DNA from 2 places in the Streptomyces manipurensis genome. Region 2 is predicted to be linked to the other one. Evidence: predicted binding sites of a transcription regulator. Region 2 holds the regulator's gene; the other holds the start of a gene.
The links. Region 2 encodes HspR, which represses chaperone genes until heat shock. Its sites were predicted from a motif close to TTGAGNNNNNNNNNCTCAA; they were not measured.
Positions count from the first base shown of each region.

Region 1: a site for HspR is predicted at 12,380-12,398, ahead of lon (endopeptidase La). Genes of this name have one in related genera too.

Region 1 is NZ_CP186950.1:4,941,464-4,956,311, forward strand. Features, by position in the region: gene ACPU2J_RS23020 (response regulator transcription factor) at 1-156, opposite strand, end outside; gene ACPU2J_RS23025 (hypothetical protein) at 564-1,148, opposite strand; gene ACPU2J_RS23030 (hypothetical protein) at 1,268-2,569, shown strand; gene ACPU2J_RS23035 (sulfurtransferase) at 3,445-4,335, shown strand; gene ACPU2J_RS23040 (DUF4097 family beta strand repeat-containing protein) at 4,399-5,157, shown strand; gene ACPU2J_RS23045 (AIPR family protein) at 5,460-7,208, shown strand; gene ACPU2J_RS23050 (hypothetical protein) at 7,284-8,351, opposite strand; gene ACPU2J_RS23055 (TniB family NTP-binding protein) at 8,351-9,439, opposite strand; gene ACPU2J_RS23060 (Mu transposase C-terminal domain-containing protein) at 9,436-11,331, opposite strand; gene ACPU2J_RS23065 (TnsA-like heteromeric transposase endonuclease subunit) at 11,460-12,107, opposite strand; gene lon (endopeptidase La) at 12,421-14,817, shown strand.
Region 2 is NZ_CP186950.1:3,929,970-3,944,817, reverse strand. Features, by position in the region: gene ACPU2J_RS18275 ((2Fe-2S)-binding protein) at 1-291, opposite strand, end outside; gene ACPU2J_RS18270 (hypothetical protein) at 288-563, opposite strand; gene ACPU2J_RS18265 (helix-turn-helix transcriptional regulator) at 648-1,721, shown strand; gene ACPU2J_RS18260 (heat shock protein transcriptional repressor HspR) at 1,794-2,264, opposite strand; gene dnaJ (molecular chaperone DnaJ) at 2,266-3,444, opposite strand; gene grpE (nucleotide exchange factor GrpE) at 3,484-4,137, opposite strand; gene dnaK (molecular chaperone DnaK) at 4,137-5,984, opposite strand; gene ACPU2J_RS18240 (sugar transferase) at 6,233-6,772, shown strand; gene ACPU2J_RS18235 ((Fe-S)-binding protein) at 6,883-9,426, shown strand; gene ACPU2J_RS18230 (hypothetical protein) at 9,494-10,162, opposite strand; gene ACPU2J_RS18225 (Yip1 family protein) at 10,453-11,373, shown strand; gene ACPU2J_RS18220 (phosphoribosyltransferase) at 11,474-11,971, opposite strand; gene dcd (dCTP deaminase) at 11,968-12,555, opposite strand; tRNA gene ACPU2J_RS18210 (tRNA-Gly) at 13,018-13,091, shown strand; gene ACPU2J_RS18205 (hypothetical protein) at 14,428-14,848, shown strand, end outside.

The DNA of each region.
Region 1 (14,848 bases), 1.0 Mb from region 2:
GGGGCCGTCGGTGGCCGTCTGCACCTGGAAGCCCTCCGCGCGCAGGCGTGCCGCGATGGCCTCGGCGATGGTGCGGTCGTCCTCGACGACGAGCACACGCCGCTGGGCGCCGGGGGTCGCCGCGGCGCCGTTGTGGGTGGTGTGTGTCTGTTCCATGTCCGCCCCTGAAGATCCCGCTGAATGGGGTGCAGCGTAGAGGAGGCTCCGGCCTGCGGCTACGTGGGGTTCGGACACGGCATATGCGCTGGACCGCAGGAAATGGAACGGGTTGTACCGGGTGTCGGGTCCGCTGGGGGACCGGTGTCCGGCGCGGGCGGCGGTCCACCCTTGGCACCGTGCTGACCTGCTGCGCAGCCTCGTACGGGCTGGTGGGCGGGCCGGTCCGGGACGGCCCCGCGGACCCGGCGGGAGGACGGGGAGTGAGCTCGGGGGCCCGGTCCGTGACCGTGCGGGAGGACGCGTCGGCGGGTGTCGTTCGGCACATCGGGCGCGGGCCGGCGCATCGGGCGCGAGCCCTCGCATCCGCCCGCCGGCGCAGCGGGCACGTCCGCGGACGGGCGCGTTCAGTCCGCCGTGAACGGCGGCATCGCCTCCAGCACCCCGGCCAGGGCGGGCGGCAGCGAGCCGTCGTCGCTCGCGACCTCGCGGCCGGCGTGCGCGAAGGCGTAGAAGAAGCCGTCGTAGATCGTCGGACCGCCCGTCGTGACCCGCGGCAGGGCGGGGAAGTCCGCCTCCCGCAGGGCGGTGCGCAGCGCGGCCAGTTCCGCCCCGGTGAGCCGGCCGGTGCCCTGCGGCTCGGCCTTCGCGCCGAGCCGGGTCCACGAGCCGTCGTCCTTGACCACCAGGGTGTGCGTGCGGCCCGCGAAGCCGCCGGTACGGGTGACCCGCACCAGGGTCCCGCCGGGGGCCGGGGTGCGCCCGTCGGCCGGGCTCGCGGTGGGGGAGGGGCCGCCGTCCGACGCGGTGGGGCCGCCCTCGGTCGGGGTCGGGGACGGGGATGTGGTCAGGGACGTCGACGGGGACGGGCTCGCGCCCGGTCGCCCGGAGTCCCCCGACGGGGCCCCGCCAGCATCGGAATCCGAGGGTCCGCACCCCGTGAGGAGCGCCAGGCCCAGCACTGCCGCCACCACCGTCCGTACCGCGCGCACACCCACCTCCGCAGCCCGCCGGGTCCACCCCCGAGTATGGAGTCCGCCCACCCGTTCCGACAGCCCCGGAGGACGCCATCAGCCGCACCGCCTGGCGCCTGGCGCCCCCGCTGCTCGCGGTGCTCCTCGGCCTGTGGGGCCTGGAACGGGGCGGCAGCATGTGGCGCGACGAGTCCGTCACCTGGCAGGTCGCCCACCGGCCGCTCGGCGCCCTCGGGGAGCTGCTGGGCCGGGTGGACGCCGTCCACGGCCTGTACTACCTGCTGATGCACGGGGTGTTCGGGCTGTGGGAGGGCGGGCTGTGGGCGCTGCGGCTGCCGTCCGTCGCCGCGACCGCGCTCGCCGCCGCCGGGGTGGCCGCCGTCGCCCACCGGCTCGGCGGGGAACGGGCCGCCCTCCTCGCCGGATGCGTGTACGCGGTGCTGCCGCCCGTGCAGATGTACGCCCAGGAGGGCCGCTCGTACGCCCTGGTCGCCGCCGCGGTGGTGTGGGCGACGTACCTGATGCTGTGCGAGCGCTGGGCCGCCTACACCGTGGTGCTGGCGCTCGGCTGCTGGCTGCACGAGTTCGCCGCGCTGGCCCTGCTCGCCCACGCCGTCACGGCGCGGCGCTCGCCCGGCTGGCGCCGCAGCGCCGTCGTCGTCGTGGTCCTCGTCCTGCCACTGGCGGTGGTCGGCGTCCGGCAGGCGCACCGGCAGCTCGGCTGGCTGGGCCGCCCGAGCTGGCAGGACTGGGCCGCGTACGCGCTGGTCGGCGCCACCGCCCTGCTGCTCGCCCGCGGCGCGCCCCGGTCCCTCGTACGGGTGGCGCTGCCGCTGGTGCTGCTGCCGCCCGGCCTGCTGATGGCGGTGTCCCTGATCAACCCCTGGTACGTCGACCGGTACGTGCTCTACGCCCTCTCCGGGTGGGCCCTGCTCGCCGGGGCCCGACTCGCGGAGGTGCGCGCCGTGCGGTGGCCGTGGGTGCCGGTGGGCGCCGCCGCGCTGGCCGGACTGGCCGTCTGGTCGGTGTGGCTGCGCACGCCCGAGGCCCGCAAGGACGATGTCCTGGCGGTCGCCGCCGCCGTCCGCGAACGGGCCGGACCGGGGGACACGGTGGTGTTCATGCCCGCCCGCAGGCGCGAGTGGCTGCTGTCCTCGCCCGACACGTACGCCGGGCTGCACGACGCGGCCCTCTCCCGGAGCCCAGAGGCCTCCCGGAGCCTCCAGGGCACCGAACTGCCCCCGGACCGGATCCGGGCGGCCCTGCTCGCCTCGCCCCGCGTCGTCGCCCTGCTGGACCCGGCCGACCAGCCGCTCGACCCGTACCCGCGGGAGGCGGTCAAGCGCGAGGTGCTCGCCGACCGCTTCGAGCGGTGCTCGGTCACCGAGGTCCGCGGCGCCCGCGTCGCGGTCTACGCCCACCCCGGCACCTGCGACTGACCCGCCGGGGCCTGCGGCTGCCCCGGCCCCGTGAGTCCGCCGCCGCCCCGTCCCGGCCTGCGGCCGACCCGTCGACGACCGTGGCCGACCCGCCCGGCGCCGGCCCGCCGGGGCCTGCGGCCGACCCCGTCCCGGCCTGCGGCCGACCCCGTCCTGGCCTGCGGCCGACCCCGTCCTGGCCTGCGGCCGACCCCGTCCTGGCCTGCGGCCGACCTCGTCCTGGCCTGCGGCCGACCTCGTCCTGGCCTGCGGCCGACCTCGTCCTGGCCTGCGGCCGACCTCGTCCTGGCCTGCGGCCGACCTCGTCCTGGCCTGCGGCCGACCTCGTCCTGGCCTGCGGCCGACCTCGTCCTGGCCTGCGGCCGACCTCGTCCTGGCCTGCGGCCGACCTCGTCCTGGCCTGCGGCCGACCTCGTCCTGGCCTGCGGCCGACCTCGTCCTGGCCTGCGGCCGACCTCGTCCTGGCCTGCGGCCGACCTCGTCCTGGCCTGCGGCCGACCTCGTCCTGGCCTGCGGCCGACCCCGTCCCGGCCTGCGGCCGACCCGCCGGGGCCGCAGATCCGCTCCGGCGCCTGCCGCCGACCGCTCCGACACCTGCGGCCGGCCCGGCCCGGCAGGCCGCCGCCCTGTCCCGGTGCCCGCGGCCGACCCCGCCCCGGTGCCCGCGGCCGACCCCGCCCCGGCGCCCGCGCCTGACCCGCCGGGGCCTGCGGCCGCCGACCCGCCCCGGCAGGCCGCCGACCAGCCCCGGCCACCTACCGCCGACCCGCCGGGGGGCCTTCGCGGTGCGGGCTGGAGGATGGGGCGGACCACGTCGCCCAGGCGGTGGGGACCGCCCGGCGGGCGGGACCGGCCGTACTCACCGGAGGTGCCCCATGACCCCGTCCCAGCACGCCGCGCCGCTGCCCGGCCCCCTCGTCGGGACGGACTGGCTGGCGGAGCACCTCGGCACGCCCGGGCTGGTCGTCCTCGACGCCTCCGTCGGCGCCCACCGCGGCGCGGCCCGGCGGATTCCCGGGGCCCGTCCCTTCGACCTCGACGGCGAGCTGTCCGACCACGACGCACCCGCACCGCACACCATGCCGGGGCCCGAGCGGTTCACCGAGGCCCTGCGCCGCCTCGGCATCGACGACACCGACACGGTCGTCGTGTACGACGGCGCCGGCCTGTACTCCGCCCCGCGCGCCTGGTGGATGCTGCGCGCCACCGGCTTCGACCGCGCCGCCGTCCTGGACGGCGGCCTGCCCGCCTGGACCGCCGCCGGCCGGCCGGTCGAGGCCACCGTCGCGGCGTACGCGGGCCCGCGCGGCTCCTTCACGGCCCGCCCCCGGGCCGGCGCGTTCGCCGACGCCGCTGCCGTCGCCGCCGCGCTCGCCGATCCCGCGGCCGCCGTCGTCGACGCCCGCACCCCGGGCCGGTTCGCCGGAACCGCCCCCGAACCCCGGCCCGGCCTGCGCGGCGGCCACATGCCGGGCGCGGTGAACCTGCCGTTCGGCGACCTCCAGGGCCCCGACGGCCTGATGCGCCCCGCCGGGGAGCTCCGGGAGGCCTTCCGGGCCGTGGCCGGTGACCGCGAGCGGCTGTACCTCAGCTGCGGATCGGGGGTGACCGCGTGCGTGCTGGCCCTCGGCGCCGAGCTCGCCGGCTACCGGGACCCGGCCGTGTACGACGGCTCCTGGAGCGAATGGGGCATGCCCTCGCAGCGGCCCGTCGCCACGGGCCGGGGCGCCGCCGGGCCCGCGGCCGGGCCGGCGGCCGGGGGATAACCCCACCCCGGTCCGGGTACCGGCCCCATCGGCAGGGGCGCCCGCGCCGCCCAGGATCGTGGCATGACCTCTCACACCACCCGGGCACGGGTCCTGCGCGTCCCGGCCGCCGTCCTCGCGGCCGCGGTCCTGACGGCCGGCTGCTCCTTCGTGGGCGGGGGCCCGCGCAGGACCGCCACCGCCGACGCCACGGTCACCGAGGCCGTCGCCGCCGTGGAGCTGACGGGCGTGCGGTCCGGCTCGATCGAGGTGACGCCGGGCGCCGGGCCCGGCGTCACGGTGCGCCGTACGGTCCACTACCGGGGCGCCACCGCTCCCGTGCCCGGCCAGCGGGTGTCCGGGGGCGTGCTCACCTTCACCGACGGCTGCTCCGGCGACTGCCGCGTCGACTACCGGCTGGAGGTCCCGGCCGCCGCCACGGTCCGGCTGGAGAGCGCCAGCGGCCGCATCTCGGTGACGGGAGTGGCCGGAGCCGACCTGCGTGCCTCCTCCGGCGACGTCACGGCGGACCGGATCGCGGGCCCGGTGCGGATCCGCACCTCCTCCGGCGGGATCACCGCCACCGGGCTGTCTGCCGCGCAGGCGGACGTCCGCTCGGACTCGGGGGACGCCCGCCTGGACTTCGCGCAGGCCCCGGCCTCCGTCCGGGCCGAGACCACCTCGGGCGACCTCGCCCTGGAGGTGCCCCGGGCCCGCTACCGCCTGGCGGTCTCCACCACCTCCGGCGACCGCGAGATCGACCTGCCCGACGACTCCGCGGCCCCCTCGCACCTGACGGCGAGGACCACCTCGGGCGACGTACGGATCACCGCCCGCGGCTGACGGCGGCCACGGCCCCCGTGCCTGGTGCGGCCGAAGGCTGCACCAGACTGTGGTCGTGACCTGCAGGGTGAAGAGTTATCTGCACAGGGGGCTGCTTAGTTGTGCAGATCAACCTTGCACTTTCGAAAGGTTGAGGCGCCCGGCTCTCTTCGCGAGCCCCAACAACAGGTGTGCGGCACCGGCTACTACTGACGAACTCAGTCGACCGCCGAGCTGAGTTGGGGGCGCTACTGGGGCCGGGCGCCTCTGCCGCGCAGCTAGAAACATCAACAGAAAAATGAGTGAACATGTAGTCTGGTGCGGTGACAGACGGCCTCGAAACAGCCCTTCAGAAGCGTGCTGATCTTGATCAGTACGGCTCCAACAAGCGGTTGCTGCTCGCGCTGCAACTCATGCTCGACATCGAGGATATCGGCACGGTCGCCGCCTCGTCGCTGACTGACCATCCCAACGATAAGTCATGCGATCTGCTCTACATTGACCGTGGTTCTGGCCGCGTTGTTCTCGCCCAGGGCTACGAGTCCGAGAACGCCGCGAAGTTGCAAGCGCCTGCGAGAAAGGCCGCTTCCCTTCACCAGGCGGTTAACTGGTTGTTCAGTAAGAGCGAGCCCGACGGGGTGCCGGATACCCTTCGCGTTGCTTGGCGCGAGCTTCACGATGCACTGGCAGAAGACGCCATCGGGCATGTAGCGATCTGGTACGTCCATAACCTTCCAGAATCGCAGCAGGTCGTCGGAGAGCTCGAAGCGGCCCGCGACGCCGCCTACGCCCAGTTGAGGCACGGCTACCCGAGCAGTGAAATTGAGGTCTCTTGCGAAGAGTTGGGGCGCAAAAGGCTGTCTGAGCACTACGAAAACTCGCAAACTCCGATCCTGGTGTCAGACACGTTCACGATTGAGGTTCCGGGGGCGTTCGAGGAGCGCGGCGAAAAGTGGACTGCCTTGTGTACGAGCGTGCCGGTGAGCTGGCTGCATGAGCGGTTCGAGCAGCACGGAGCAGGTCTCTTCTCGTCGAACGTTCGTGACTACCTGGGAAGCCGTCGGTCGCAGAGCAACATCAACAACGGCATCCAGGAAACGGTCCTGAAGGAGCCGGCGAACCTGTGGGCCTACAACAACGGCATCACCGCTCTCGTGCACGATTTCAGCTTCATCGACGGCACGGTTGAGATCACGGGGCTGGGTATCGTCAACGGCGCCCAGACGACCGGAGCGATCGGCTCGGTCCCGGCGGGGGATATTGGTAAGAAGAGCCATGTCCTTACTCGGTTCATCCGCTGCAACGACCCCGAGACCGTCAAGAGCATCGTCCGCTTCAACAACCGGCAGAACCCCACGCAAGCATCGGACTTCCGTAGCAACGACGGTGTGCAGAGGCGGCTTGTACGAGAGTTTCAGAGGTTGGGGGTCGTCGGCTACAACGGCGGCCGGCGCGGGGGTGCGGAGGATGTCATCCGCCGCCCGGGAGAAAACCATCTCTCGGCAGAGGTCGCGGCACAGGCACTGGCCGCCTTTCACGGCGAATCTGGCGTGGCCTACCACGAGAAGAGTAAAATCTGGGAGCAGGATGCCATCTACAGCCGGGTCTTCCCGGAACGCGTCACCGCCGAACACATCGTGTTCGTCGCGAGCCTGCTGCGCGCTGTTGAGCTAGAGAAGGCGAGACTCGGGCGCATCGAGGCAGGGGCACGGACCGAGGACGAGATCGAGCTGTTTGAGTGGTTCGGCCTGCGGGGGTCGATCATGCTTGCTGCGGAGGCCATCGGAGCCACGAGAGAGACGCTCGTCGGAGAAGCTGTCAGCGACGCCTACGTCATGCGGTTCAAGAAGAACGTGACCATGTCCGAGGCAGCCGCAGCGTGGGAGCCCATCGTGGAGTCCCTGTTGGCCTTCGCCCCGGGGCAACTTCGGGACCCCCTGGTGACGTCGACTCTACGTAACCGGCAGGCGGTGGACACGGCGCTTCGCAACTTCCGCTCGCAGGTAGTGGCGGCACGCAAACACAACCGAACAACCTACGAGCTGTTCATGGACCAGGTGGTGTCCCGGTAGGGAAATGGATCTGCCATTCCGGCGATGCTCCTTAACAGGAGGGCCCGTGACTCTAGAGCACCGTCGGGATGGTCATCAAGAGAGCTTGTAGTAGCTATCTCCATTCGCAAGAAGGCTGTGGGTTCGGAAGGGGTCCCAGGCGCGCCGGAACACCGTGGCTAGGTGGCGGTGCGCGATGAGTGCATCGCCAGCTCGGTGGGATGGGTTGAAGGCGTGGGCATGGCGTTGCTGTGCGCGCTGGGTGGCGGTGCGCTGGGCTGGTTCCCGGAGGTGATGTTTCGGGTCATGGACACGGATCGGAGCAAGCGGCGGGCGCTTGGCCGTCATGTTGGCCCAGTGGCTGATGGGGTCGTTTTCATGCTGGCCATAGCGAGGGTGTCGTAGTCGTCGGGCGATTTCGGCGTTGAAGAGACGGCGGTCCCAGGCTGTTCTCTGTGCCTGTTGTCTCCAGTAGGGCGATGCTAAGAGTGTGGCCAGAACGACGGCTTCGGGATAGACCGCGGCGCAGAGGCGGGCGACGGAGAAGGTCGTTTCGGCTGTGCCGGGAGGGATGAGGATGTTGGCCCGGCGGATCCAGTCGTGCCGCGCTTCGCCGTTCTCGTTTTCTGGGAGTGACCAGAGCTGGCCGCAGATGAGTATGGCGCTGAGGACGGCGTCGTAGGTGATGGCCCAGCCGTGGCGCTGAAGGATACGCAGGTGTCGGCGTTGTGCCTGGACGATTTCGGGGAGGGCGTCGAGGGGTGTGGTGTGCCCGTCAGCGTCGGACGGGCAGAGCCATAGCCGGTGTCGGGTGCAGACGTAGCGGTGGTGCGGCAGGATCCTCGTGACCTCGCCGCCGGGGTGCTTGGCATTGCAGTGGTGGCAGCCGCGTTGTGGCTGGTGACGGAACATGGCCCACTCGGGCTGTGGGGTGCGTAGTTCGGGCAGAGCTCCGGCGAGGGAATGGACGGTCCGGCCGGTGATGGCAGCGAGGCGTTCCGGGACGACGACGCGACGCATGCCGCCGGAGGCTTCGCGTTCGGTCACGCACCGCCAGAGGGTGTTGATGTCGAGACCGTGGAGGCGGGCCAGGCGGCCGATGTAGGAGGCGGCGATCTCGTGCTGTGCGGGCGGGACGGGGTCGGGCAGGCGGGGAAGGAGCATCAGGCGATGCGCTTCCGGCGGGAGCGGGGCTTTTCCGGGGCTGTGAGGGCTTGGGAGCGTTCGGCGGCGTAGTCCACCGGGACCGTCTCCAGAAGGTCTTCTGTGATGCGTTCGCTGCCGTCCTCGATAGCGAGGACGGCAGCGCCCCGGACGAGCTGCGACAGGCTGCCGATCATGCCGCCGGAGCGGTGGTAGAGATACTCGCTCAGACCGGTCAGCGTTCCGGGCTGGTGGTGGTGCAGTCGGAGCATGGACTCCAGGGTGCCGACCAGGGAGTGCCAGGATTCCCGGTCCGTTCCGGAGGCGTAGGAGAACGGGGCGGCGGGGATGACGGTGAATCGTCCGGCGATCTGGCGGCCGCGGGTGCCGGCGAACAGGCCCTGGTCCTCGACATCGATGCCCGCGTAGGCGAAGGTGGCGGGCAGCCGTTCGGCGAAGTACTTCAATTGATCAGAGGCTTCGGCACCTGTCCGAGTGGCCAAGTTCAGGTTGTGCAGCTCGTCTACCAGGACCAGGTCGACATGGACGTGAGCACCAGTTGCGCACACCGCGTTGACGACGTCGGTGATGTTGAAGCGAGTGGGGAAGTCCAGGCCGAAGAACCGGGCGAACTCCATCGCCAGCATCTTCGGGGTAGCGGCCGGCGGGACGGTGACATAGACGACCGGAAGCCGGGAGCCGTCGCGTGGGTGGCGCTTGCGGACAGCGATCTCGTGGGCCCGCCCGAGCTGGGAGAGAGCGGTGGTCTTCCCCGTGCCGGAGGCGCCGCTGATGATGATGCCCCGACGCGCTGAGATCTGCTGGCGGTTGAGCTGGACCAGCAGCCGTGAGGTGGCGATGACCTTCCGGATGGTCGGGGTGTTTACCAGCGGCAAGTCGGCGTGGTAAATCCGGCGAAGGTCGTCGTCGCGCAGTCTTTTCTTCGGCGACAGGGCGCCACGCTGCGTTGCGGTCAGCAGTGAGGGCGGGGACGACTCGTGCTCTACGAAGCGACGCCATCCCTCCTTCGTGGTCAGCGGGCTGTCCGGCGGCAGCTCCGGCTCCGGGGCCTGCTGCGGGACGAAGGAGGTGGGGGAAGGCCTGGTCATAGCCACCTTTCAGCCTCTGCATGGACGTCGAAGACACCGAATGGGATCACCTGGGCCGGTTCGGTGCCGTGGTCGAGCGGTGCGGGTTCGGGGGCCGTTCTCGGTGCGGCTGGCCGATGGGAGGCGGCACCGGCTCGGGTGCGGGCGGCGACCTTCGCCGTGCGGGTGTCCGGGCCGTGCTCGGCGCGGGTGAGGAGTGCGTCCAGGACCCTGGCCACCGCCGCTTCGTTGGCGCTGTCCAGACCGGCCGCGGCGGCCAGGCGGCGCGCGTGCTGCCAGGTGAAATCCGCGAACGGAGCGTTCACCAGCGGAAGATGAACCCAGGGGGCGGTAATCCAGCCCTGCTGGGTGCGGACGAACACCTGGGACAGGTCGTAGGGGTCGTAGTGCACCTCCCAGAGCCCGCGCTTGGCCACGTTGCCGGAATGCTGACGCCGGTGCGGTCCCAACTCGGCGCATTCGTAGGTGCGGTAGTTGATCCGGATGCCGTAGTCGTTGATCGCGCGCCAGGCCACCGGCAGCAGTTCGAGGTAGTCCTCGCCGCGCAGGGTCAGCGGCAGGTAGCCGCAGGCGGCGACCAAGGAGGTGTATTTGTCGTTCGGTGACATCGCCCTCTTCGGGCGGAACGGATCGCGCAGAGCATCATGTGGCCTGGCCTGCCATCCGGCCAGAAGCCACTCGTCTAGCAGGTCCTGGAGTTCGGGGATCGTCCAGGCCGCCTGTTCCTCGACCCGTTCACCGCGGCGCGAGACGTTCGCCCCGGTATAGCCGGGAAGGTGCTGGACGAACAGTGTGTTGATCGCGGAGAACGTGGCCTCCACGATCGCTTTGTCCGTCGGCGTGCGAGGGCGTGATCGTTGTACTGAGATGCCGAGCCGGTCGCAGGCCCGAATGAAGGTGTCGGAGATGAACACCTTCCCGCCGTCGATGACGACGGTGTCTGGCACGATCACCGGTTTCGCCGCAGCCTGTTCCATTCGCGCGTCCACGTCCAGCAGCCGCCGGTGCGGCATCCGCGAGGCCGCCATCCGCAGTGCGGCGGACCAGCCCGGTCGCATTGGTTCGGGCACCAGCATCTTCGCCAGCAGCAACGAGGCGTCCACCGCCTTGGTGCCCACCGGCCGCAGCACCGCGGCGCAGATCGTTCGGGTCGCGACATCGATCGCGATCGTCAGATCCGCGCGGGCAGTGAGCCCCGAATCGAGCACCACCATCACGTCCAGCGGAGTGGAGTCGATCTGTACTTGTTCTCCGGGCCGGTCCGCGAAAGTCGGCGTGAACGGCCCCTCGGGTCGGTTCGCCGTCTGCCGCCGTGTGACTGCTGAGCCGAAGGTGTGCCTGCCCGTGGAGAGCGCGTCGATCAGCTTGTAGAAGGTGCTTTTGCCCGGCAGCGGCACCACCCCCTCGCCATGGGTGACCTCCACCATCTTGACCACACGGCGGATCAACCGGGAGCGGGTTCCCGTCGAGGTGAGCGTCTCAGCGTCCAGGGCCTCGCGGATCGCCGCGACCAGCCGGACATCGGCCTGCCCGGTCACCTGTGACATCCGCACCAGCCGCTGATCGACCAGCCCCCACAACCCCTGCTGGGAATAGCGCGACCGCTTGCCCATCACAGTGCGCAGGCTCACCCCCAACTCAGCAGCCTTTGCCCGCGCTCGCTCCAGAAGCGCACGGTCCTGTGGGTCGTACTCGGGCCGCGGTGGCGTGCCCGGGGCGGCGCTGGGCGGCAGTCCGGTATCGACTTCCACGATGTGGCGTTCCCACTCGCGCGCGGCTGTCTGAACGGCCTCCGGCAGCGTCGCCAGCAAGCCGGACGGCTCCAGTGCGGGCAGCGGCTCGGTGCCGGTGACCGAGAAGTCCGGCGAGGACATCAGGTGTGAGGCCAACATCACCGATTCCGCCCCGCTGTCCGAGCGCAGCCGCACCGACGTCCCCGCCAGGCCCACCACCTGATGGTCATCGCCGTCGTAGGTGATCCAGTCCCCGGGCCGTAGCACCGAGGTACCCCGGCCGGCCGTCACCGTGCGGATCCGGACGACACCAGCGATTCCGCATGCAGCGGCACCGACACGTCCACCGCCAGGTCGTGCAGCCAGAGCAGATGGAACAGCACCGGCAGCACCGAGACCGGGTCTCCCACTTCTGTTGCGCCGCTGACCAGCGGACGCGGCTCGGCGAACACATCCCGTAGGGCCACGGCGACCGGCTCCAACCGGTGCCGCGGGTGGCGATATCCCGCCAACCACCTCACATTGCGCACCGTGATCGCGTCAGGCGCTCCCACCAGCCGGAATTCCCATCCCGCCTGGTCACAGGCCGCCTGTGTCGCCGCGAACTTGGCCCAGTCCCTCGGTTTGCGGCGGTCTGCGGGGCGGCAGTCGATCACCACTGCCGAGCCGTCGTCACGGCGTACGAAGTAGTCCGGTGCGTGCGAGACGCCCTTGCCCTTTTCCGAGGCCCAGAACAGCCAGAAGGGCTGGGAGGACACCCCCACCACGGTCGGGTCGAAATCCAGCAGCATCACGTGATCGCGCTCCAGCCAGGACTCGTACCCGATGTGCCCGCCGACCGTCGCTGACCACCACAGCCCTGGCAGGTGGCGCTGACCCTTGTACGACTTGAATCCGCGTACCGGCGCCGAGTCCTCGAACCGCACCGCCCACACATCCGCCAGCGGACGCCGTAGCTCCGAACCGCCCGGCTCGATGTACCCGACCTCGAATCCGTACGGGGGAGGGCCCGCTGTACCGCCCTGGACGACATCCAACACGCGATCCACGACCTGCTAACTGAGCACCCCGATGCAAGGTCACGCAGTCCGATGCAAAGTCACATGCAGCTTTGGCCTGGAAAGTGCAGCGTCTACCCGGATGAGACACCCGAACCCGTTCGCCCCGGGCGAACAGGCTTCGGGGAACATCAGGAGGCGCACATGCATTGAGTCGGCATAGCTCAACTTCACTGCCGGAGGGAAGATCATGGCTTCGACGCCCGCAACGCTCACTCTGCCCGTGCTGCCGCTCGACGACGAGGTCGTGCTGCCCGGGATGGTCGTCCCGCTGGACCTCTCCGACCCCGAGGTGCGCGGCGCCGTCGAGGCGGCCCAGGCCGCCGCGGGGAGCGGGAAGCCCCGGGTCCTCCTCGTCCCGCGCGTCGACGGCACGTACGCGGGCACCGGTGTGCTCGGGACCGTCGAGCAGGTCGGCCGGCTCTCCGACGGCGATCCCGGGGCCCTGATCCGCGGCCGCGGGCGCGTCCGCATCGGCGCCGGGACCACCGGCCCCGGCGCCGCGCTGTGGGTCGAGGGCGAGACCGTGGACGAGGCGGACCCCGAGCCGCTGCCCGGCGCCGTCGCCGAGCTGGTCAAGGAGTACAAGGCGCTCGCCACCAGCTGGCTCAAGAAGCGCGGAGCCTGGCAGGTCGTGGACCGGGTCCAGCAGATCGAGGGCGTGTCCGCCCTCGCCGACAACTCCGGCTACTCGCCGTTCCTGACGGTCGGCCAGAAGGTCGAACTGCTGGAGACCGCCGACCCCGTCGCCCGCCTCCGGCTCGCCGTCCAGTGGCTCGGCGAGCACCTCGCCGAGCAGGACGTCGCCGAGTCCATCGCCAAGGACGTCCAGGAGGGCGTCGACAAGCAGCAGCGCGAGTTCCTGCTCCGCCGCCAGCTGGACGCCGTGCGCAAGGAGCTGCGCGAGCTGAACGGCGAGAGCGACGGCGAGGAGTCCGACGACTACCGGGCCCGCGTCGAGGCCGCCGACCTCCCCGAGAAGGTGCGGGAGGCGGCCCTGAAGGAGGTCGAGAAGCTGGAGCGGGCCAGCGACCAGAGCCCCGAGGGCTCCTGGATCCGCACCTGGCTCGACACCGTCCTCGAACTGCCCTGGAACGAGCGCACCGAGGACGCGTACGACATCCGCGGCGCCCGGGCCGTGCTCGACGCGGAACACGCGGGCCTCGGCGACGTCAAGGACCGCATCACCGAGTACCTCGCCGTCCGCAAGCGCCGCGGCGACCGCGGCATGGGCGTCATCGGCGGCCGCCGCGGCGGGGCCGTGCTCGCCCTGGTCGGACCTCCCGGCGTCGGCAAGACCTCGCTCGGGGAATCGGTGGCGCACGCGATGGGCCGCAAGTTCGTCCGCGTCGCCCTCGGCGGCGTGCGCGACGAGGCCGAGGTGCGCGGCCACCGCCGCACCTACGTCGGCGCCCTGCCCGGCCGGATCGTCCGGGCGATCAAGGAGGCCGGGTCGATGAACCCGGTCGTGCTGCTCGACGAGATCGACAAGGTCGGCTCCGACTTCCGCGGCGACCCCGCCGCGGCCCTGCTCGAAGTCCTCGACCCGGCCCAGAACCACACCTTCCGCGACCACTACCTGGAGGTGGAACTGGACCTCAGCGACGTCGTGTTCCTGGCCACCGCGAACGTCCTGGAGGCCATCCCCGAAGCCCTGGCCGACCGGATGGAGCTGGTCCGCCCCGACGGCTACACCGAGGACGAGAAGGTGGTCATCGCCCGCGACCACCTGCTGCCGCGCCAGCTGGAACGCGCGGGCCTCGCCGCCGACGAAGTGGTCCTGGAGGACGACGCCCTGCGCAGGCTGGCGGGGGAGTACACCCGCGAGGCCGGCGTGCGCACCCTGGAGCGCTCCCTGGCCCGCCTGCTGCGCAAGGTCGCCGCACAGCACGAGCTGGGCGAGCGGGACCTGCCCCTGCGCATCGCGGCCGACGACCTGCGCGGCCTGATCGGGCGCCCGCACCACGTGCCGGAGTCCGCCCAGGACCCGGCCGAGCGGCGCACCTCGGTCCCCGGCGTGGCCACCGGCCTCGCGGTGACCGGCGCGGGCGGCGACGTGCTGTTCGTGGAGGCCTCGCTGGCCGACCCGGAGACGGGCGCGGCCGGCCTGACCCTCACCGGCCAGCTCGGCGACGTGATGAAGGAGTCGGCGCAGATCGCCCTGAGCTTCCTGCGCTCCCACGGCGCGGAGCTGGAACTGCCGGTCGCCGACCTGAAGGACCGGGGCGTGCACATCCACTTCCCGGCCGGTGCGGTGCCCAAGGACGGCCCGAGCGCGGGCATCACCATGACCACCGCGCTCGCCTCCCTGCTCTCGGGACGGCAGGTGCGCACGGACGTGGCCATGACCGGCGAGGTCTCCCTGACCGGGCGGGTCCTGCCGATCGGCGGGGTCAAGCAGAAGCTGCTGGCCGCGCACCGGGCCGGGCTGACCACCGTCATCATCCCCAAGCGGAACGAGGCCGACCTCGACGACGTCCCCGCCGAGGTGCTGGAGGGCCTGGAGGTGCACCCGGTGACCGACGTGCGCCAGGTCCTGGAACTGGCCCTGGCGCGGGCGCAGGAGCCGGTCGGCGCCGCCGCCTGACGGCCCCCCGTGCGGCCCGGGTGCCCCCTCC
Region 2 (14,848 bases):
GGTGATGTCGGGTTCGAAGAGCTGGTGGTCGCGCTGGTCGAGATTGACGAAGACCATCCCGTAGCGCACCTCGCAGCGGACGGGCTGCGGTGCGCCGCGCGGGCGGCGCAGGCACCGGTAGGCACGTACGTCCTCGTCCTCCTCGCGCACGATGACGATCGGCTGGCCGAACAGGGTGACCATCAGCGAGTCGCCGGGGTGGGGGACGGCGGTCGCGAGGTCGATGAACTGCCAGCCGGAGCGGTAGGCCGACGCCATCTCGCGGCGGAAGCCGCGGTCGTCGGGGGTCATGCGGACACCGTCACAGGAGCCTCGGTCCAGCCGGTATCGCCCTTGCCGCCCAGCTCGGCACTGGTCCAGCCGGTGTCCGCGTACTTGCCCACGGGTGCCGTGGTCCAGCCGGTGTCGAACTCCGTGCTCGTCAGGGTCGTACCCCGACCGTCCCTAGCGCTCCCCGCGTCACTTTCGACGGCGCTGACTGCCCCAAAAACCGCAACGGCGGAGAAACCTATGGCAAGCACCGAGCGAAGCATTCTCTTGTACATGGTCGGCTTCGTCCTCACTTGATGGAATCCTCTCCCCCGCGTGTCAGACGATGGCTCATTCAGGCACGTCAATGCCATGGGGACGATGCATCATGTTCTTGCATGTTCAGGACCCTGGGGGGTGGAGATTTGACGCATAACCGGACAATGGCGACACATCCCCACCCCGTCACGTCCATGTGCGCCGAGGGGACGCGGCTCTACGCGGCCGCGCTGAGCACCGGCCGGATCGCCCGGGGCGAGATCAAAAACGCCCCCTGCCTGCTGGAACTCGCTCTTCTGCAGCCCGACCCGGACGACGCGAACCAGCTGCGACCGGTTCCCCCGTCCGTCGCACTGGCCCAGCGGCTCCATCCGATTGAACGCGAGATCCAGGACCGCCGACGCAGCGCTGTAGATCTCACCGACACTTTCGAGCCTTTCCTCGCCATCAGCGCGCAGAGCCCGGCCGACACCCATGCCATCACGGTGCTGGAGGGTTTCGAAAGGATCAACGCCGCACTCAACCTGGCGACGGCCGAATGTCATACGGAGGTCCTGACGGTCCAGCCCGGCGGAGCGCGGCCCTCCGAGGCCCTCACCCAGGCCCTGGAACGCGACCAGCCGTTGATCGACCGTGGGGTCAGCATACGGACCCTGTACCAGCACACCGCACGGCACAGTCAGGGCACGCTCGCCTACGTGGACCGGATATCCACCGGGAAGGTGGAGATCCGCACCCTCGAGGAGCTGATAGAGCGCCTCATCATCTTCGACCGCACCGTGGCCTTCATCCCGGTCAGCGACGACCGCCGGGTCGCCCTGGAGCTGCGCCACCCGGGCCTGGTCGACTACCTCATCAAGGTGTTCGAGCAGCTGTGGCACCGCGCCGTGCCCCTCCAGGAGGAAGTGACCTACCGCAGCACCCCCGGCGGCATCACCGGCGTGCAGCGCAGCATCGCCCAGCTCCTCATCGAGGGCCACGTCGACGAGGCCATCGCCCGCCGCCTCGGCATGAACGTGCGCACCTGCCGGGCCCACATCGCCAAGCTCGCGACGACACTCGGCAGCGGCAGCCGGGCCCAGCTCGGCTACCTCATCGCCCAGTCGGGCATCCTGGGCCGCCCCTCTGCCCCGTCGCTGTGCGAACCGGAGCACGGGCCCCACGCGTCCGGCCCCGGCCCCGAGGACCTCTAGGACGCCCTCAGGCCCCGCCCCGGGAGGGGCGGGGCCTGAGGGCGTCACGAACGGGGCGCGAGGGCCGGCCGGTCAGTCCAGCGGGCGCTTGGGGCTCGGCCGCCAGACCACCAGGGCGCTGCCCGGCTGCGGCGGCTGGTACGGGACCAGGTCGCGCCGGTACGAGGCGTGCACCTGGGCCTCGCGGGCCCGCAGGGTGGCGGCAGCACCGTCCACCGCGGCGGAGAGCTCGGCGACGCGCTGCTGGAGCGCGGCCACCTGGTTCTCCAGTTCGATGATCCGCTTGATGCCGGCCAGGTTGATGCCCTCGTCCTGCGACAGCGCCTGCACCGTGCGGAGCAGCTCGATGTCGCGGGCCGAGTAGCGCCGGCCGCGGCCGGCCGTACGGTCCGGGGAGACCAGGCCGAGGCGGTCGTACTGACGCAGGGTCTGCGGATGCAGACCGGAGAGCTGGGCGGCCACCGAGATCACGTAGACCGGGGTCTCGTCGGTCAGTGGGTAGGCACCAGTGCCGGAACGGGACTGTCGTCGGCGGCCGTCCATGTCATGCTCCCTTCGCGGACTCGAACAGCGCGGAGCGCGGGTCCTGCGACTCCGTCGCCTCGCGGTACATCTCCAGCGCCTCGCGGGCCTTGTCCGACAGCTCCGTCGGAACCGCCACCTCCACGGTGACCAGCAGGTCGCCGCGGGTGCCGTCCTTGCGGACCGCCCCCTTGCCGCGAGCCCGCATCGTACGCCCGTTCGGGGTACCCGGGGGAAGTTTCAGCGTGACGGACGGGCCGTTCAGGGTCGGGACCCTGATGTCGGCACCGAGGGCGGCCTCCGCGAAGGTGACCGGGACGGTCACCGTCAGGTTGTCGTCCTTGCGGCCGAACACCGGGTGCGAGTCGACGTGCACGACCACGTAGAGGTCGCCGGCCGGACCGCCGCGCTCGCCCGGAGCGCCCTTGCCGCGCAGCCGGATCCGCTGGCCGTCGGAGACGCCCGCCGGGATCCTGACCTGCATGGTGCGGGAGCTGCGGGCCCGGCCGCTTCCCTTGCAGATGTCGCAGGGGGTCTCCGCGATCAGCCCGCGGCCCTTGCAGTCCGCGCAGGGGTCGGTCAGCGAGAAGCCGCCGCCGCTGCCGCGCGAGACCTGGCCGGTGCCGACGCAGGTCGGGCACACCCGGGGGGTGCCGTTCTTGTCGCCGGTGCCCGAACAGGCCTTGCAGGGGGCCTGCGAGGACATCCGCAGCGGGACGGTGGCACCGTCCACCGCCTCCGTGAAGGAGAGGGTGACCTCCGACTCGACGTCCTGGCCGCGGCGCGGCTGGGCGCGGGTGCCCGCACCGGGGCCGGCGCCGCGGTTGAAGAGGCCGCCGAAGACGTCGCCCAGGCCGCCGCCGAAGCCGCCGGCCTGACCGCCCTGCTGGGTGCCGCCGAAGAGGTCGCCCAGGTCGAAGTTGAACGAGCCGCCGCCGCCCGGCCCGGGGCGGAAGCCACCGTTGCCGAACAGCGCGCGCGCCTCGTCGTACTCCTTGCGCCGCTTGGGGTCGCCGAGGACGTCGTTCGCCTCGGAGATCTCCTTGAAGCGCTCCTCGGCGGAGGCGTCGCCCTTGTTGGCGTCCGGGTGGAACTCGCGCGCGAGCTTCCGGTACGCCTTCTTGATCTCGGCCTCGGTGGCGTCCTTCGGGACACCGAGGACCTTGTAGTAGTCCTTCTCGACGAAGTCCTTCGTGCTCATCCCCGGTGTCCCTCCTCCCGTGCCTCTACGTGTGGTGCATCAGCCCTTGTCGGGGGCATCCGCGTCCTTGTCCGACGGCGTCTCGCCCTCCGCGGACTCGGACTTGGGGGCCGCGCCCGGCTGGGGCTCGGCCACCGCGACCCGCGCGGGACGGATCGTACGCTCGCCGATCCGGTACCCGGGCTGCAGGATCGCCACGCAGGTCGTCTCGGTGACGTCCGGCGCGTACGAGTGCATCAGGGCCTCGTGGACCGTCGGGTCGAAGGGCTCGCCCTCCTTGCCGAACTGCTGCAGGCCCATCTTGGCGGCGACGGTCTCCAGCGATTCGGCCACCGACTTGAAGCCGCCGACCAGCTCGCCGTGCTCCCGCGCCCGGCCGATGTCGTCGAGCGTCGGCAGCAGCTCCGTCAGGAGGGACGCGACCGCGATCTCCTTGACGGTGATCCGGTCCCGCTCCACCCGGCGGCGGTAGTTCTGGTACTCCGCCTGGAGCCGCTGGAGGTCCGCGGTGCGCTCGTTGAGCGCGGTGCGGGCCTGGTCCAGCTGCGCCAGGAGGGCCGTGTCCTGTGCGTCCCCGGCCGGGGCCGCCTCACCCTCCGTGGAGGAGTCGGCGGCCTTCGGCTCGGCGTCGTCCGAAGCGGCGTCGGCGGGGACTTCGGGCTTCTCGTCGAAGCCCGGGGTCTCCTCCGGCATCAGGCAGCGCCGCCCTTCGGCTTCTCGTCGTCGACGATCTCGGCGTCGACGACGTCGTCGTCGGCCTTGGCCTGGCCCGCGTCACCCGCGGCGCCGGCGGCACCCTGGGCGGCCTGGGCGTCGGCGTAGATCGCCTGGCCGAGCTTCTGGCTGACCGCGGCGAGCTTCTCGGTCGCGGTGCGGATCTCGGCCGTGTCCTCGCCCTTGAGCTTCTCCTTCAGCTCGGCGACGGCCGTCTCGACCTCGGTCTTGACCTCGGCCGGGACCTTGTCCTCGTTGTCCTTGACGAACTTCTCCGTCTGGTAGACGAGCTGCTCGCCCTGGTTGCGGGACTCGGCGGCCTCCTTGCGGCGCAGGTCCTCGTCCGCGTACTGCTCCGCCTCCTGGCGCATGCGGTCGACCTCGTCCTTGCCGAGCGAAGAGCCGCCGGTGACGGTCATCTTCTGCTCCTTGCCCGTGCCGAGGTCCTTCGCGGTCACGTGCATGATGCCGTTCGCGTCGATGTCGAAGGAGACCTCGATCTGCGGGACGCCACGCGGGGCCGGCGGCAGGCCGGTCAGCTCGAACATGCCGAGCTTCTTGTTGTACGCCGCGATCTCGCGCTCACCCTGGTAGACCTGGATCTGCACGGACGGCTGGTTGTCCTCGGCCGTCGTGAAGATCTCCGACCGCTTGGTCGGGATCGTGGTGTTGCGCTCGATGAGCTTGGTCATGATGCCGCCCTTGGTCTCGATGCCGAGGGACAGCGGGGTCACGTCGAGGAGCAGGACGTCCTTGACCTCACCCTTGAGGACACCGGCCTGGAGGGTGGCGCCGATGGCGACGACCTCGTCCGGGTTGACGCCCTTGTTGGCGTCCTGACCGCCGGTGAGCTCCTTGACGAGCTCGGCGACGGCCGGCATGCGGGTGGAGCCGCCGACCAGGACCACGTGGTCGATCTCGGACAGCGCGATGCCGGCGTCCTTGATGACGTTGTGGAACGGGGTCTTGCAGCGCTCCAGGAGGTCCGCGGTCAGCTGCTGGAACTGGGCGCGGGTGAGCTTCTCGTCCAGGTGCAGCGGGCCCTCGGCGGAAGCCGTGATGTAGGGCAGGTTGATCGTGGTCTCCGTCGAGGAGGACAGCTCGATCTTCGCCTTCTCGGCGGCCTCGCGCAGACGCTGGAGCGCCATCTTGTCCTTGGACAGGTCGACGCCGTGGCCGTTGGCGAACTGCTTCACCAGGTAGTCGACGACGCGCTGGTCCCAGTCGTCACCACCGAGGTGGTTGTCACCGTTGGTGGCCTTCACCTCGACGACGCCGTCGCCGATCTCCAGGAGCGACACGTCGAAGGTGCCGCCACCGAGGTCGAAGACGAGAATGGTCTGGTCGTCCTTGTCGAGACCGTAGGCCAGGGCCGCGGCGGTGGGCTCGTTGACGATGCGCAGGACGTTCAGACCCGCGATCTCACCGGCCTCCTTCGTCGCCTGACGCTCGGAGTCGTTGAAGTAGGCCGGGACGGTGATGACCGCGTCCGTGACCTTCTCACCCAGGTAGGCCTCGGCGTCGCGCTTCAGCTTCTGCAGGATGAAGGCGCTCATCTGCTGCGGGTTGAAGTCCTTGCCGTCCAGGTTGATCTTCCAGTCAGTGCCCATGTGGCGCTTGACGGAGCGGATCGTCCGGTCGACGTTGGTGACCGCCTGGCGCTTGGCGACCTCGCCGACGAGGACCTCGCCGTTCTTGGCGAAGGCGACGACGGACGGCGTGGTCCTGGCGCCCTCGGCGTTGGTGATGACGGTGGGCTCGCCGCCTTCCAGAACGCTGACGACGGAGTTAGTGGTGCCCAGGTCGATGCCGACCGCACGTGCCATTTCGATTCCTCCAGCTGACTTGAGTGGAACAGACTCAACCATGCCCCATCGCCGCGCTTCCGTCAACAGAGCTGAGTCGAGTCGACTCAACCTTTAGGTGGCTCTTACGCGCAACCCGGACGGCTCCCGCGCAGCGCCGGCCGCGGGGGCCCGGGCCGCGGACGGCCCACGCGGCCGGGGACGGCCGAACGGGGCACCCGGCCGCGCGGCGCCACGGCACCGCCCCGGGCATGGGGCAGCGTGCTGACATGCCCCTCACGCCCCTCACTCTCACCGCTCCGCGGGTACGGGTACCGGCCGCCCCGCCGGCCAAACGGGTGCTCGACCTCCTCGGGGCCGTCCTCCTGCTGGCCCTCTGTGCCGCCCCGCTCGCCCTGGCCGCCGGGCTGCTCTGCGCGACGCCGCGGGCGCGGGTCCTCGTACGGCAGCCGGCGGCCGGCCTGGGCGGGCGGCCGTTCCGGACCTGGCGCTTCGACACGGCCGGGGCCGGATGGGCCGGCGCCGCGGTGGAGCGCTGCGCCCTCGACGGGCTCCCGCAGCTGCTGAACGTGGTCCGCGGCGAGATGTCGCTGGTGGGGCCGCGACCCCAGGCCCGCACCGACCACCCCGAACGACTTCTCGTACGTCCCGGTATGACCGGGTTGTGGCAGGTCAGCGCGCGCTCGGACCTCCCCTGGGAGGAGATGGCCCTGCTCGACCGGCATTATGTGGAGAACCACTGGCTCGGGATGGACCTCGCGATCCTTGCTCAGACCCCGCGGGCGGCCTACCGACAAAGGCTCGCCTGAGCGACACAGATCACCGCACGCTCGGCTACATTGCGGCGTCGGGAATGGGTAACCTCAAGCCTTGACTTCATAAGTTACCGCTTAGTAAGTGCCGCCCGAGGAGCCCTCCCATGCAACTCGCCGCGATCATCGTGTCGCTGGTCCTGACCGTGGTCGGCGTCGCGCTGCTCGCACGAGCCGTGGCGCAGATCTACCGTTTCGTGAAGATCGGGCAGCCCGTGCCGGCGGGCAGCCGCACGGACGACCCGAAGGCCCGGACGGTGACCCTCGTCCGGGAGTTCCTCGGCCACAGCCGCATGAACCGCTGGGGCATCGTCGGCTTCGCGCACTGGTTCGTCGCGATCGGCTTCCTGACGCTGCCGCCGACGCTGGCGCAGGCCTACGGCCAGCTCTTCCAGGCCGACTGGACGCTGCCCGTCCTGGGCGGCTTCCTGCCGTTCGAGCTCTACATCGAGTTCATCGGCCTGATGACGGTCCTCGGCATCCTGGTGCTGATCGCGATCCGCCTGCTCAGCCTGCCCTCGCGGGCCGGCCGCAAGTCGCGCTTCGCCGGCTCCAAGGCCTGGCAGGCCTACTTCGTCGAGTACATCATCCTGACCATCGGCCTCGCGATCCTGTGCCTGCGCGGCCTCGAGGGCGCCATCCACCACGTGGACGGCTGGGAGCCGGCGTACTTCATCTCGTACCCGCTGGTCATGGCCTTCGACGGGCTCTCGGCGAGCGCGCTGCAGAACGCCATCTACTTCACCGCGATGATCAAGATCGGCACCTCGCTGATCTGGATGATCGTGGTCTCACTGAACACCAACATGGGTGTCGCCTGGCACCGCTTCCTCGGCTTCCCGAACATCTGGTTCAAGCGCAACGCCGACGGCGCCACCGCGCTCGGCGCGCTCCAGCCGATGACGAGCGGCGGCAAGGAGATCGACTTCGAGGACCCGGGCGAGGACGACAACTTCGGCGTCTCCCAGGTCGAGCAGTTCTCCTGGAAGGGCATCCTCGACTTCTCCACGTGCACCGAGTGCGGCCGCTGCCAGTCGCAGTGCCCCGCCTGGAACACCGGCAAGCCGCTCTCCCCGAAGCTGCTGATCATGTCGCTGCGCGACCACGCGCACGCCAAGGCCCCGTACCTGCTGGCCGGCGGCGGCAAGACCATGGAGGGCGAGGAGAAGGCCTCCGAGGAGCAGCTCGCCGGCGTGCCGGCCGCCGCTCTCGCGGAGGCCGAGCGCCCGCTGATCGGCACCGCCGAGGAGAACGGCGTCATCGACCCGGACGTGCTGTGGTCCTGCACCACCTGCGGTGCGTGCGTGGAGCAGTGCCCGGTCGACATCGAGCACATCGACCACATCGTCGACATGCGCCGCTACCAGGTGATGATCGAGTCCGCGTTCCCGTCCGAGGCGGGCACGATGCTCAAGAACCTGGAGAAGAAGGGCAACCCCTGGGGCCTGGCGAAGAAGCAGCGCGTCGAGTGGACGAAGGAGGTCGACTTCGAGGTCCCGATCATCGGCAAGGACGCGGAGGACCTCTCCGAGTTCGACTACCTCTACTGGGTCGGCTGCGCCGGCGCGCTGGAGGACCGGGCCAAGAAGACCACCAAGGCCTTCGCGGAGCTGCTGAACATGGCGGGCGTCAAGTTCGCGATCATGGGCGGCGACGAGAAGTGCACCGGTGACTCGCCGCGCCGCCTGGGCAACGAGCCGCTGTTCCAGCAGCTGGGCCAGGAGAACGTGGCCATGCTGAACATGGCCTTCGGCGAGGACGACGACGACCCGGAGACGAAGAAGCCGAAGTCGGCGAAGCGGATCGTCTCGACCTGCCCGCACTGCTTCAACACCATCGCGAACGAGTACCCGCAGCTGGGCGGCGAGTACGAGGTCATCCACCACACGCAGCTGCTCCAGCACCTGATCGACGAGGGCCGGCTGACGCCGGTGACGCCGGTCGACGGTCTGATCACGTACCACGACCCGTGCTACCTGGGTCGGCACAACAAGGTCTACACGCCGCCGCGCGAGATCATGTCGGCCGTTCCGGGCCTGCGGCAGCAGGAGATGCACCGCCACAAGGAGCGGGGCTTCTGCTGCGGCGCCGGTGGCGCGCGGATGTGGATGGAGGAGCGGATCGGCAAGCGCATCAACAACGAGCGCGTCGACGAGGCCCTCTCGCTGAACCCGGACATCGTCTCGACCGCCTGCCCGTTCTGCCTCGTCATGCTGACCGACTCGGTCAACGGCAAGAAGAACGACGGCAAGGCGAAGGAGTCCGTCCAGGTCGTGGACGTGGCCCAGCTGCTGCTGGAGTCGGTGAAGACCCCGGGCCCGACGGAGGCGGAACTCGCGGCCGCCGCGGCGGAGGCGGAGGCGGCTGCCGCCGCTGAGGCGGAGGCGAAGGCCAAGGCTGAGGCCGAGGCTGCTGCGAAGGCGGAGGCGGAAGCTGCTGCGAAGGCGGAGGCCGAGGCCGAGGCGGCCGCAGAGGCGGAGGCCGCGACCGAGGCGGAGGCCGAGGTGACGGCCGACGCCGAGCCCGAGGTCGAGGCCCCCGAGGCCGAGAAGGCCGAGGAGCCCGAGGCCAAGACGGCGGACGACGCGACCAAGGCCAAGGCGGCGGACGACGCAGCCGAGCCCAAGGCCGAGGCCGAGGACGCCAAGTAGGCGGGCAGCACGACCACGGAGCGGCCGGTCCCCGAGAGGGGGCCGGCCGCTCCGCCGTTCCCGGGGCCTACCGCCCGGCGACCGCGTACATCTCGATCAGCTTGCCGCCGAAGTCGTACACCCGGCTCGCGCCGCCGCCCTTGCCGTCGACCACGACGAACTTCACGCTCCCGCCGTCCCGCACGAGCTCGTACGTCCAGCCCGCGTGCTGCACGCGCGGGTGCTTCAGGTCGATCCTGCCGAGGACCTTGCCGCCGGGCAGCAGGATCTCGGCGCTCTTGCCGTTCCGGCCGTCCGCGAGCCGGGCGACGTGCCCGTCCGGCAGGACGATCCGCGCCGTGACGTCGGACTCCGGCCGGGACTCGGGCTTCGGCGCGGGCTTCGGCGCGCCCTCCGTCCACGAGGTGACGGTGCCGTTCGTGTGCAGGACCACGTGCAGGCCGTTGTCCCGGCCGTACGCCACCCCGCCGCCCGCGCTGACCAGGGTGTCCAGCCTGGTCGCGCCGGAGAATATGTCCGCCTCGAAGCGGTGGGAGCCGGTCCGGTAGACCTTCGCGACGGATCCGTCGGCCAGCTTCACGTCGGTGACGTGGACGCGCACCGCGCGCTCGGGCCTCGCCTCCGCCCCCGGCGCTCCCGGGGAGGCCGCGAAGGCAGTGCCGATGGGCAGGGCCAGGACGGTGGCCGCCCCGGCGAGGACGGCGGCGGTGCGGAGGGTACGGCGAGTGCTGCGCATGATGGGGCTCTTCCTCGTGCTCGTTCGCTCGGTCGAACACGAAGCTACGTGTCCGATATGTGAGTAATCCATAGGTAATGTAACGAACACCCACAGAAGCCCACGCAGCCGAGTAAAACGCGCACGGAACGGGCGTGGAACGGGCGCGATTCCGGCCCGGCACGGACCTCGCGCGGGGGTGGGGGCAGCCCCACCGGGATCCCCTAGGGGATGTCACAGGTCAGCCGCAAAGGACGCTTCTTCCGGCCGCCCGGTCACCGGAGCCCGCCGGACCAGGTACGTTCGATCACGTGGCTGGATTCAGGATCGGACGCGGCCGGGACAACAACCGTCCTCCGCAACAACCCCCGCAGCAGCAGCAGTCGTACGGTCAGCAGCATCAACCGCCGCCGTACGGCCAGCAGCCCTACCCGCCCGCCGGCGGCCCGCCCCCGCAGCAGCAGTGGCCGCAGCAGGGCGCCGGGGGCCACGGCGAGCCGGAGTACTTCGACCCGTACGGGCATCAGCACCCGCAGGCCCACCCGCCGCAGCAGCCGCCGTACGGCCACGGCGGCGGCGCCGGGGGCTCCACGAACGACAACCCTGGCCACACCCAGGTCTTCGCCGTCGGCGAGGACCCCTACGGTCACGGCGCGACCTATCAGGCGGGTGCCGCGGCGGCGCCGGCCGGCCCGCGGCTGCCGTGGAAGGAACTGCTCCGCGGCATCGTGACGCGGCCGGGGCAGACCTTCCTGCAGATGCGCGACTACCCCGTGTGGGGCCCCGCGCTGATCGTGACCTTCCTCTACGGCCTCCTCGCGGTCTTCGGCCTCGACGACGCCCGCAAGGACGTGATCAACGCGACCGTGCCGAAGGCGATCCCGATCGTCCTCTCGGCCGGTGTGGCGTTCGTCATCTGCGGCCTGCTGCTCGGCGCGGTCACCCACACCCTGGCCCGCCAGATGGGCGGCGACGGCACCTGGCAGCCGACCATCGGCCTGTCGATGCTGGTCATGTCCATCACGGACGCGCCGCGCCTGGTGTTCGCCGTGTTCCTCGGCGGCGACAACATGTTCGTCCAGATCCTCGGCTGGGCCACCTGGGTGGCCGCCGGCGCCCTCTTCACCTCGCTGATCAGCAAGTCGCACGACCTGCCGTGGCCGAAGGCCCTCGGCGCGTCCGCGATCCAGCTGATCGCGCTGCTGTCGATCATCAAGCTGGGCACCATCTAGGCGCCGGCACCGCGGACGACGTACGTGAAGGGGCCCCCGGCTGCTGCCGGGGGCCCCTTCACGTCGCGCAGCGCGCCGCACGCGGCGGCTCGCGCAATGGTCAGGCGTCGAGGATCTGGCCCTCGCGCACGACGACCGGCGGTTCGGTGGACCAGGGGAACTCGATCCAGTCGTCGGTCTTCTTCCACACGTACTCGCACTTCACGAGGGAGTGGGACTTCTCGTAGATGACCGCGGAACGGACCTCGGCGACGTGCCCGAGGCAGAAGTCGTGGACCAGCTTCAGCGTCTTGCCGGTGTCGGCGACGTCGTCCGCGATCAGCACCTTCTTGTCGGTGAAGTCGATCGCCTCGGGAACGGGCGCCAGCATGACGGGCATCTCCAGCGTGGTGCCGACGCCGGTGTAGAACTCCACGTTCACGAGGTGGATGTTCTTGCAGTCCAGGGCGTAGGCCAGACCGCCCGCGACGAAGACGCCGCCGCGCGCGATGCTCAGGATGATGTCCGGCTCGTAGCCGTCGTCGGCGATCGTCTGCGCCAGCTCCCGCACGGCGCTGCCGAAGGCCTCGTAAGTCAGGTTCTCGCGTACTGCGCTCATGCCTCGTGCCTCACCTGGGTGCGGTGGAAGTTCTGGAAGGAGCGCGAGGCGGTCGGCCCGCGCTGCCCCTGATACCTGGAGCCGTACCGTTCGCTGCCGTACGGGAACTCCGCGGGCGAGCTGAGCCGGAACATGCACAGCTGCCCGATCTTCATCCCCGGCCACAGCTTGATCGGCAGCGTGGCGAGGTTCGACAGCTCGAGGGTCACGTGCCCGGAGAACCCGGGGTCGATGAACCCGGCGGTCGAATGGGTCACGAGACCGAGGCGGCCCAGGCTGGACTTCCCCTCCAGGCGGGAGGCGATGTCGTCGGGCAGCGAAACGACCTCGTAGGTCGAGGCGAGGACGAACTCGCCCGGGTGCAGGATGAACGCCTCGTCCCCCTCCGGCTCGACCATCCGGGTCAGATCCGGCTGCTCGATCGCGGGGTCGATATGGGCGTAGCGGTGGTTCTCGAAGACCCGGAAGTACCGGTCGAGCCGCACATCGATGCTGGAGGGCTGCACCATCGATTCCTCGAACGGGTCGATGCGAACCCGTCCGCTGTCGATCTCGGCCCGGATGTCTTTGTCTGAGAGAAGCACGTCCCGAGGATACGCAGAGCGCGCGGGCCTCCCCCAATCGAGAGGGGGTGGCCCGCGCGCCCGGCCGTACGTCTAGCGCTTGACCGCACCACCGACGGGCACCGCCTGGCGCAGGCGCGCGCACCGCGGACACCGCAGCAGCCGCCCGGGCCCGATCCGGCCGGCACCGAGGTGCTGCAGCGGGAAGGAGGCGGTGCTGAATACGTGCCCTTCGGCACAACGGACGACGGTGTGCTCCATCGAGTCCCTTTCCCCACGAACCGTACTGCGACGAATCGCCACATTAGGGGATGAGCCCGACTCGCTCCAGCCGCCGCTCCGCATCACACGGTACGCCCCAACTCCCGCCCCCACACGCCTCGGTGCACACCCCACACGACGACGACCCCGCGACGCATGCACCGGGGGTCGATCATGAGGTAGAGTGTGCCACGGTAGGGATTCAGGCAGCTGATCCCCTGCGCGGATGTAGTTTAATGGTAGAACATGAGCTTCCCAAGCTTATAGCGCGGGTTCGATTCCCGTCATCCGCTCCATAGCAAAGCCCCAGGTCAGAGACCTGGGGCTTGTTTGTTGTCTAGACCCATCTGGGCCCGCGTGCCATTCGCGTGCCATAACGGCTCTAACGGGGCGTCAGATGGAGGGCCTTCCGCGAACAGCCCACGACGCGGCCCTGCCACGGGATGCGCATTCACCCCCTGACGCCGCCTCTGCACGGCAGACGGTCCGGGGGAGGGCGCCATGACGAGTGGTCCATCGCGCTGTGAACTTGTAGCGCAGCAGGCGGACGCGTATGAGACGGCGGTTGCCGTCCCACTGGACCTCTTGAACCCCGAAGTGCTCCGCGTTGACGGGGCAGGGGGCGACGGTGGGCGGGACACACTGTGAAGACGTTCCCCGGCGCCACCTGGCAAGACCGCTGGCTGACCCGCCCAGCACCGCGGCAGCAGGCCGGCTCGGGCTGGCTGGACGAGATCACCGGGTGGAGCCGGACCGGGATGAGCCGGGTCAGCCGGAAGCAGGAGCTCTTGGCGGGGATGCTCACCCTCCTCAGTCTGGACGTGATCAGGCCGGACCTGGACTGGCTGATCGCGCGCCGGTCCCGGCGGCTGCGCGAGATGATGGCCGAACTCCGCGACCCGAGCGGGTACGCCGAGCTCGCCGCGGCCGCCGGCCCTGAAGTCTGGGATTCGCGTCCCGGCTGCGACGCCCGGGGCGCCATCGCCCGCATCCTCGCCGCCAAAGGCGGCACCGTCCGCGAGATCACGGTCGGCGATTGCCTGGAGTTCCGCGACGCACAGAAGAACTGCAAGTCGTCCGCCAGGACCGGCTCGCTGTTCTACAGCTGGCTCCCAGCGGCAGCGACTGGTCGAGATCCGGGACAACCTCCTCGACCGCATCGCGGAGGCGGAACGGGAGAGCTGGCTCGGCGAACTGGAAGGGCTCCAGATCAGCCTCTCGGGCGCCGACGGCAAACTCCCAGCTCGACGCGGAAGAGGCCCGCAGGACGGCGGTGGTCGACCTCGGCATGCCCGCCTTCGGCAAGACGGCCGTCCGCCCCGGCGGCGCGGGGAGCCCCACCGCGTGATCCGCGAGACCCCCGAGGGCGAAGTGACTTGCGTCACACATTGATGCTGCCGGTGAAGCGGGTGCCCCTGCGGCTCGACCTGCCGCCGGAGGCGATGCCACGCCATGCGCATTCGCCCGCTGTCGTGTCACGGCCACCCCCACGTAACTATGACTCACTCACAGGTTCTTCCAGGTAACTCGCATCCGGAACTATCAGGCTCTCTCATATACCCGCTGGCGAGTACGGACACGTCCGACCAAGTCAGTTGAGGATCGAGGGCTGACATCGCTATACCTGACGACATGGAAGATACGAACCCGGAAGAGGCAACCGTGCCTCCGAAGACCAACACCCGCGACGCCCGACTGGCGCTGTTCAAGCGGGTGAAGCGGACCTTCGTGCCGATCAGGAAGACCTTCGTCCAGGCGGAGCGGGGCAAGGAGTGCCGGCACGCGCCCCTCAAGGACTTCATCGTCAAGCGCAACAGGCGCGGCCTGGATGCCTACTTGATGACGCTGGCCTCCTACGCCGACGACGGGCAGCCCACCCGGCTGCACAGCGCGGCATGGGCCCGCCTGATCGGCATCCCGGACTCGAACAAGTCGCCGGGCACCGCGGTCACCCGCACCTTCGAGTGGCTTGAGGCCCGCCGTCTCCTCACCGTCGACCGGGCTCGCGGGAGCCAGTACATCTCGGTGACCCTGCTGCGGGAGGACGGCAGCG